Regions from separate parts of the Peribacillus sp. NPDC096540 genome, predicted to be linked through region 3. Evidence: riboswitches for the same ligand, from Rfam matches in the RefSeq annotation. Region 3 holds a riboswitch; each other region holds the start of a gene.
The links. Region 3 has a riboswitch for S-adenosylmethionine ahead of ACQKMR_RS21930 (methionine ABC transporter ATP-binding protein). Riboswitches for the same ligand answer to the same signal wherever they lie in the genome.

Region 1 (2,202 bases), on a different contig from region 3:
TTATATGGAAGTCCATTTTTATGGGCATAGCGCCATACGTCTTTCCATGTCCAATGAATAAGCGGGCATATTTTAATTGATTTAAACTTATTATCTTGATTAATATATTCCGTTAATGCTCTTGTTTCAGATTGCTCCCTGCGTAGTCCCGAGAGCCAAGCAGTTGCCGTTGAAAGTACTTCAGTAAGCGGCGCGACCTTACGTATGCTGCAACATTTATTTGAATCACGGAGCCATAACTCATCTCCATATTCAGATGCTTGTTCCTCAAGTGTCAATGCCGGCTTTTTCATTTCAATTGCAAGCTGCGGATAGCGCTTTTTAACTTGTTCAATTAATTTGTAAGTCTCTTCAAAATGAACATCTGTATCCAGAAAAACAATTTTGGCTGAAGGATTGACCTTTGCCAATAGATCCGTAAGTACTATTCCTTCAATGCCGAAACTACATGCATAAATGAGTTTGTTTCCATATTGGGAATTTGCCCACTCAAGAACCTCTAAAGCACCTTTTGTCTCACTGTCCTCAGGAAATGCAGGCAAAATCCCTGTGTCGAAATTTTCATAGTTTACTAATGCAGTCAATCTTAAAGCCCCCTCTAAAAAACTTGCTAAATGTTTCACAGAATAGAGTAACTTGCGATTAATATACACGCTGATTTTTTCTCAAGCGTAAAAAATTCTATAAAAAAGAGACGAATTTAACTAATACTCTCTTTTATATCAGTTAAATCCACCTCTAGTTTTCTAGTCAGCAGATACCTTATTTAATTCTCAGCTTTTCATTTCTTTCCATTTGAATAATTTTACCATCCTGGACGATAAGTGTTATGGATCCATATTTCATCGACTTAAGCATATCTTGAAGGCGTTCAAATATTTCCTCCAGCTGATTCTCTTTTTCCACGCCTGTTCCTCCTTTAAGAAAATTCGAGACTAGCCTATCGTATAGCTGCCCGCTTATTATATGAATTTTCTTAAATTTATATATTCCAAAACATCTTACAATGTTAAGGTTTGCAAACGAATTTTACAGAAAATAAAAACCTTTCCATAATGGAAAGATTTTTAAGGTAATATTATTTACCTTATCTTCCAAAATGATCAACATTTTGTTGGATGTAGCACCTTGCATTCACCATGCAGGTTGCTGGACTTCAAAGGGCCATTTCCCTCCGTCGCTCTGGATAAGTTTTATTATTTTAAATATTATCATATATTTATTCCTTGTCAATGGAGTTTTCATATAAAATAACTTGGATTAATAAAATGGGTGAACTGTTATTATTATATCCACTTTTCCTTGAACGAAAATTGTATAATTTATATATGATAATAGACTCAATTTTTTAGAGAAGCTCTCCAAAAAATTGAGTCTATTTCATTAATTACCTCTTTTTAAGTTGTTTAATTGCTAATACCTAGAGATAAATAGTTTTTTGATTGTACATACATAATCTTTAATCTCATGAAAATAAAAGCAGTTCAAAATCTTAAGCCTTTGCTTTTAGTCTATTAACAGCAGTTAATTATTCCTTATTTGAATTGCTTCTACAAATTCTTGCACCTGACTTTGCACACGATCAACTAATTCGCCATCTTTTATTGGGCTTTCTGGATTCTGCTTATCTATTTCCTTATCTACAAAATATAAGCCCTGCAACGGCTCACCTTTTAAAATTGAAATTAAAGGTTTAAGTGCGTAATCAATCGCCAATAAATGCCTGTTACTTCCACCAATCATAATTGGCAGAACAGGCTTATTTTTAAATGCACCCTCAGGTAGCAAATCAATCAAAGCTTTTAATACGCCTGTGTACGATGCCTTATATACTGGTGAACCAATAATGATACCTCTAGCTTCTTGAATTTTTTTTGAAAGCTTTATTATATCTTCACTATTATACCGGCCTTGGAACAGATCATCTGCGGAAAAATCCGTTATAGAGTAATAAGCAGTGGTAAACCCCTCTTGTTCAACTAGTGATCGAACATGTTTTAGAGAGATGTCAGTCCTTGATGGATTCGCTGGACTGCCTGATAAAATTACGATTTCGCTCATATAAATTTCCTCCTATTATTTTCTTATCTGCGATAAGACTTGCTGATTCAATAAAAATCACTCAATCACTAATAAATCGGATAAGAACCCTGCCTAGGTAAGTCATGTATCATATAATCATCGTAATATTCAGAAAAATAA
Region 2 (2,202 bases), on a different contig from region 3:
TAGATACGTCGATTCCGTATATCTTCACTTCATCGCGGCCAGCTTCTTTAATCGCACGAGCTGCTCCGATAGCGAATGCATCCCATGTTGCGAAAATCGCATCTAGTTTACCTTTGGGATATTTATTCAACATTGCGGCTACTGCATTTTGTGTCTGAACCGAAGTATCTGCAGATGCTATTCCGAATCTTTCGACTTCTTTAATCCCGGGATTTTCTTTTAATTTTTCCTGATACACCGCATTTCTTCTCACCATTGGTGGGAAACCATCTACCCACAGGTATGCAATCGCCGCTTCACCTTTTTGTTCTTCTATCAATTTATCAAAAGCCAGAGTTGCCAATGCTTCATCATCCTGTGAAGTTAATGTCACACCGTCAATTTTAGATAAGTCGTTAATAGAGTCGAATGTGACAACGCTTTTTCCTGCATCAACCAACTTTTGAACGTCATTCACCGTTGCTGCATCATCACCATGGGAGATGATATAGCCATCATAATCTTCCTGTAAAGCCTGGGCGATTGCATCATGGAATTTAGCCGTATCGCCATTCGCTGTATACGTATCCACTTGAAAACCTAATGCTTCTCCTTCTTCCTTCGCTCCAGCTAAATATTGCGCAGTATGATCATCTCCGCCAATTTTACGAATGACTTTGATTTTGGCACCTTCCCCTTTTGCAAATCGTTCTGGAACATTTTTAAAAGATACTTTTTCATCCTTCTTTGATTCTGTTGAACTTTGTCCTGAAGAGCAGCCCGTTAAAAGCAAAGCCGAAGCTATGACCGAAACGAAAACCCTTTTAAAAATTGACTTCCTCATTGTAGTTCCCCCCTATTTTTTACACATTAATCTTATCAGTCAGGTTGGTGTAAATCCCAAAATAAAAACCTCTCTAGAATAGAGAGGTTTAATCAGCTGATTTGCAGACTTGTCCCTCTCTTATCTGTCAAAACATTTCTGTTTTGCAGGATTTAGCACCAATTCCTAATGGAACGGTTGCTGGGCATCTTAGGGCCAGTCCCTCCGCCACTCTTGATAAGAGAATATATTGTGTTACGTTTTTCGTAATTATCACTTTATAGGGATATAGTCGTAAAGTCAATAGATTTTTGAATATTTAAAATGTTGCTTACTACACTTATTTTCTTTGTAGCTTAGCCAGACGCTTTTTCTCGATTTTTTCAAGTCTCTCTAACTGACGCAGTTTCACTTCAAACAGAGTAATCGGGTCACGGTATACTTCCGGATTTTCTCTCATATGCTCCAGTGCTGCCTGATGGTCTTTGATTTCCGTCTGTGTTTGTTCTATCGTTTTTTGAAGTAAGGCAAATGAACTGCGATAGAAAAGTGAGATATCTCGATCCAAAGATTTTTCAAACAACCCGAATTGTGTAAGGAAACGTTCACTGATCATCTCTGCGACATCCTGGTAGTCTTCATTTTCTAAGTACTTCTTATAACGGTTGTACATATTAGTTTTATTTTGTGGAATAGCTCCAAACAGTTTCCCTGCCCCTTTAAGCAGCAATTGTGATGGTGTCCGGCGTAATAAAATATTAACGTTTTCAATGCGGATACTGCTTGTCATCCGATCCGCATCACGGCGCCAGTCATCCAAAACTCTAAAGTCTCCGGCAAGTGTAATCCGCTCTTCTTTGTACAATTCATTGAACCCTGCACTCATCTCATCCATAAACTGTTGAATTTGTGTAAATTCCAACTGGGATGTAGCAATCCAATCTTGTAGAGAACGGTAATATTGCGGCATAATCTTGTCTGAGATATATGCCTGAATCTGCTCATTCATTTCTTCGTTCAACTGTATATGAACTTGGCTAAAATCGCTACTTTCCGTTAATGATTTAGAACATTCTCTCAGTAATTCAGGGATTCTTGAAGAAAGCTGATTTTTCACTTCTTCTTTAATTGAACGATACGACCTTATGATATTTTCACTTTTTTCTTTTTCCAAATCAGCCAGTTGATTGACGGCTCCATTCAATTTGACTTCCATCTGCTCATTCCAAGAAATGGAGTGCTCGCATTTCCGCTCATTAGCTGCCCGTTTTTCTAGCAGGTAAGATAACGTTTTGCGAGTGAATGCAAGAATCTTCTCAGATCTTCTTTCCTTCCAATTATCAGTTTGATAATTCGAATCAAGGAAGGATGAAAGGTCCTTTAACTGCTGTTTGCTGTCA
Region 3 (2,202 bases):
CATTTATTCTCCAGGATGTGACCCTTTCTTGTAATGACAAGTAAGATTCCTAGCGGAAGTCCAATCAGCCCGGAAAATATCAATGAGATGGCTACCATATAAAGTGTGTCACCGAAAGCTGTCGACAGCTGGTCTGCCGTTATTTCCATTCCCCAAAGTGTATTACCCATTTATCTGCACCTCCTGGACGAGAATCCCCTCATCTTTAATATATTGATAAGCCTTGTCCACTTCTTGTTTGTTCCCTGTCACTTCAATAATTAAATTTCCAAAAGGTGTTTCCTGAATTTCAGAAATATTAGCTGATAAAACACTTAAATGAACATCAAATTTCTTCGAGATGGTTGAAAGTAAAGGATTGCCTGATGTAGTACCAATAAAGTTAATTTTCCAAATAATCGGAATATATGATCCGATATTTTTCAGGAAACTTTGTGGGATCTCGTCGTGAATAACAGTTCGTACAAAGTTTTTTGCGATATCTGTTTGGGGCTTCGCAAAAACTTCGAAAACCGAACCTTGTTCAACCACGCGTCCGCCTTCCATGACCGCAACCTTATTGCAAATTTCCCTAATTACAGACATTTCATGAGTGATTAGCAAAATGGTAATATTGTATTCTTTATTAATTTTTTTTAAGAGTTGCAGTACAGCACTCGTTGTTTGTGGATCCAATGCTGACGTCGCTTCATCACACAAAAGAATCGATGGGTTGGTAGCCAACGCTCTAGCAATCCCTATTCGTTGCTTTTGACCGCCAGACAATTGTTCCGGATAACTCTTTGCTTTACTTGATAAGCCAACGAACTCTAACAACTCGCCTACCCGCTCTTTGATTTCTTTACTGGGAGTTCCCGATAAAACTAGCGGCATGGCAATATTATCAAAAACTGTCTTTGAGTTAAGTAAGTTAAAATGTTGAAAAATCATGCCGATTTTTTTCTTTTCTGCCCGTAATTCCTTCGGGTTCAATTTGGTTAAATCCTTCCCCCCAACAATAACCTGTCCATCTGAAGGGTGTTCGAGTAGATTGACTAACCGAATCAACGTACTTTTTCCGGCTCCACTATAGCCGACAACACCAAAAATATCGCCTTTTTCAACTGTCAAATTAATTCCTTTCAAAGCTTCAACAGTCTGTTTCTTTGTTTTATATACCTTTTTAACATTTTGAAATTCAATCATTCTGTCTCCCCCCATGCTGTTTATTTGTACGAATTCATTATCCAGAGAAGAGCTTTGCAAAGTTTCATAATGATAGGGTTAAATTTTCGAAACTCACGAGAATTCCTCACAATTCACGAGTAAATATGTGAAACTCACGAGTAAATGCGTGAAACTCACGAGTAATTGTTTATAATTCACGATTAGTGCGCAAAACTTACGAATAATTACACCAATTCTCCAAATAACCATATACATTCTGAATAAACAAAAGAGGCCTCTTCCGTCATCAGACAGAAGAGGCCTCTTTTAGAAATAAAAAAGAGTAAACTCTTAATTTAATTATCTAAGAAAAGCTCCTTCTTATCTTTCAAACTTTCGTCCGTTGGAATTAGCACAGTATTTTTACAAAAGTAAAAACCCGCTGCCGAGGTATCATAGGGCCAAGTCCCTCCACATCTCTTGATAAGAAATAACGTATTTATTTAATTATGTTCCTCACTATATATTCAAATTTTACTAATGTCAACTCTATTTTGAATAATTTGAAATATTTTTATAGTATAATTTTTAATAGCTTATTCAACTAGACCTTAGAGCAGGTCTTTTTTGCCCTGCATACCATGTATACGGTCAACCTAGGCATAGACTCTATTACAAAAAAACGAAAACATTACGAAGTCAGTCAGGATCAGGACTTCCTTCCTCATAAGGAAAGCTCTGTATCTTGATAAAATAACGGCAAACTTTTGGCAAACTCACTATTCGGGTTGCTACTCACGGTCTGCCTTATCCAGCGGGGAGCTCCCTGCGACCCCCACTATTACAATCTTTTGATTGGGGTTTACGTTTGTTTTTGAGTTTTTGACCATTTTTTGATAGCAAACTTTCGATACGTTTAGTATCAAAAAGAAAAAACAATAATATATAGTTCCATATATTTCGTGGTGAAAATGCGGTTATAAACTTTTTTGCATCTGTTTTAAATATGTGAGGACCCTTTGCCCTCATATCTGTAATAATAAAAGTTCATTTATT
Region 4 (2,202 bases), on a different contig from region 3:
GCAGTTCCGATAGAAGAAAAGTTGCCTCCGTTTTGAATGAAGATGTGGAAATAAGATGTACAAATGGGACCATTTCATTAACTAAGCTAGATGAGTTAGTAGATGAAATGATGGACCGTGACGTTTATCTCCTTTTTGACGCAGATGATTCAGGAGAAAAGCTACGGAAGCAATTCCGAAGGGAAATGCCGGAAGCAAACCACTTGTATATCAATAAAATGTACAAAGAAGTGGAAAGTGCCCCCGAACATCATATCGCTACAGTGCTCGTATCTGCCAATATGAATGTGAAAATGAAATTTTTAAGTCAAAGGGTGAACGACTAATTGATGCAAGAATGGAATGAAGAAGATTGTAAGCTTGCTGTTGATGAAGGGGAAACCTTTTGCTTATATTTATATACTCCTTTGTGTGGGACTTGTCAGGTGGCTTCTAGAATGCTTACGATATCATTGGAGCTTTTTCCAGACTTGAAGGCGGGAAAGATGAATATGAACTATGTCCAAACAATCGCCGAATCATATGAAATTGAGAGTGTACCTTGTTTATTACTATTTAAAGAAGGGCAGCTGCGCAAAAAAATTTATGCCTTTCAATCTGTTCCTTATTTGTTCGGATTGCTTAAGGAAATAAGCTAAAAAGCCAATCCGATATGGGCTGGCTTTTTTAGCTATAGATAGTAGTGAATAAACGATTTAGTTCGTGGGTAAATAAAATATGAATATTCAAATAATTTATTGACTAGATAATTCTAAAGTGCTATATTTTGAATTAAGAAAGTAACTTCTAAATTTAATAGTTCTTATCAAGAGTGGCGGAGGGACTGGCCCGACGAAGCCCGGCAACCGGTATAAATTTATATACGGTGCTAATTCCAGCAGAGTATTGGCTCTGGAAGATAAGGAGAGAATATATGCCTCTTCTTATGAAGAGGTTTTTTTGCTTGTAAAAAGAGGAAGGCCAGAATTTAAATTCCAACTAAATCCATAGAAAAAGGGGAGAAACCTTATGGCAGAAAAAAAATTACGTTTCGAAACGTTGAGTGTTCACGGGGGTTTGCAAGTCGATGAGACGGGTGCCCGTGCAGTGCCTATTTATCAAAGCAATGCATACTTGTTCAAAGACACTGACCATGCTGCGAATTTATTTGGCTTAAAGGAAAATGGATATATTTATACACGACTTCATAATCCTACGGTCAGTGTTTTCGAAGAAAGAATGGCCTTATTGGAAGGCGGTATCGGCGGACTGGCAACAGCAAGTGGGATGTCTGCCATTTCACTGTCAATCCTAAATATTGCTGGTGCAGGAGATGAAATAGTGTCCGCTTCTACATTGTATGGCGGTACGTATAATCTTTTCGAGAACACTCTTCCTAAATATGGGATTAAAGTGAAATTCGTCTCTCCTGAAGACCCTGAAAATTTCAAAAAAGCCATTACGCCTAGAACCAAGGCTATATTTGCGGAAACAATCGGAAATCCAAGTTTAAGGGTTCTTGATATTGAAGCTGTAGCGGACATTGCCCACAAGGCTGGCATACCACTGATTATCGATAATACCTTTGCTACCCCGTACCTATGCCGGCCGATTGATTTTGGAGCGGACATTGTCATTCACTCTGCTACAAAATGGCTGTTGGGAAATGGAACAACTTTAGGGGGCATTATCGTGGATGGGGGCAAATTCGACTGGAACTCACCAAACTACCCTGGCTTCACAGAACCGGATCCTAGCTACGATGGACTTGTATACTCGGAAGCAGTCGGTCCTGCTGCCTTTATCACAAAAGCTCGCGTGCAATTACTTCGTGATTTAGGGCCGACGTTAAGTGCTCAAAGCGCGTTCCAGTTTACGCTGGGACTGGAAACGTTACATGTTAGAATGAAAGAGCATCTTTCGAACACCAAAACAGTCATTCAATATTTGGAAAACCATCCTGCTGTGACATGGGTTTCGTATCCTAATAATGAGAGTCACCCTGATAAAGCGCTGGCGGATAAATACTTGCCTAAGGGAGCAGGATCTGTTGTAACTTTTGGAATTCAAGGTGGACGCGAAGCTGGAGCAAAACTTATCAATTCGGTAGAATTATGGTCGCATGTAGCCAACGTGGGGGATGCTAAAAGTTTAATTATCCACCCTGCTAGCACGACCCATCAACAATTAAATGATATAGGTTTAGCAAAAGCGGGTGTAAGT

Region 1: another riboswitch for S-adenosylmethionine. It lies ahead of ACQKMR_RS10810 (YezD family protein); the one in region 3 lies ahead of ACQKMR_RS21930 (methionine ABC transporter ATP-binding protein).
Region 2: another riboswitch for S-adenosylmethionine. It lies ahead of ACQKMR_RS08075 (sugar ABC transporter substrate-binding protein); the one in region 3 lies ahead of ACQKMR_RS21930 (methionine ABC transporter ATP-binding protein).
Region 4: another riboswitch for S-adenosylmethionine. It lies ahead of ACQKMR_RS01375 (O-acetylhomoserine aminocarboxypropyltransferase/cysteine synthase family protein); the one in region 3 lies ahead of ACQKMR_RS21930 (methionine ABC transporter ATP-binding protein).

Annotation. Positions count from the first base shown of each region.
Region 1 is NZ_JBNNTG010000009.1:110,730-112,931, forward strand. Features, by position in the region: gene ACQKMR_RS10805 (phosphoadenylyl-sulfate reductase) at 1-545, opposite strand, end outside; gene ACQKMR_RS10810 (YezD family protein) at 763-906, opposite strand; SAM riboswitch class I at 1,085-1,193, opposite strand; gene ssuE (NADPH-dependent FMN reductase) at 1,525-2,061, opposite strand.
Region 2 is NZ_JBNNTG010000006.1:30,267-32,468, reverse strand. Features, by position in the region: gene ACQKMR_RS08075 (sugar ABC transporter substrate-binding protein) at 1-823, opposite strand, end outside; SAM riboswitch class I at 941-1,046, opposite strand; gene ACQKMR_RS08070 (GTP-binding protein) at 1,143-2,202, opposite strand, start outside.
Region 3 is NZ_JBNNTG010000031.1:28,908-31,109, forward strand. Features, by position in the region: gene ACQKMR_RS21925 (methionine ABC transporter permease) at 1-149, opposite strand, end outside; gene ACQKMR_RS21930 (methionine ABC transporter ATP-binding protein) at 163-1,185, opposite strand; SAM riboswitch class I at 1,525-1,636, opposite strand.
Region 4 is NZ_JBNNTG010000001.1:303,309-305,510, forward strand. Features, by position in the region: gene ACQKMR_RS01365 (toprim domain-containing protein) at 1-326, shown strand, start outside; gene ACQKMR_RS01370 (thioredoxin family protein) at 330-638, shown strand; SAM riboswitch class I at 800-905, shown strand; gene ACQKMR_RS01375 (O-acetylhomoserine aminocarboxypropyltransferase/cysteine synthase family protein) at 1,009-2,202, shown strand, end outside.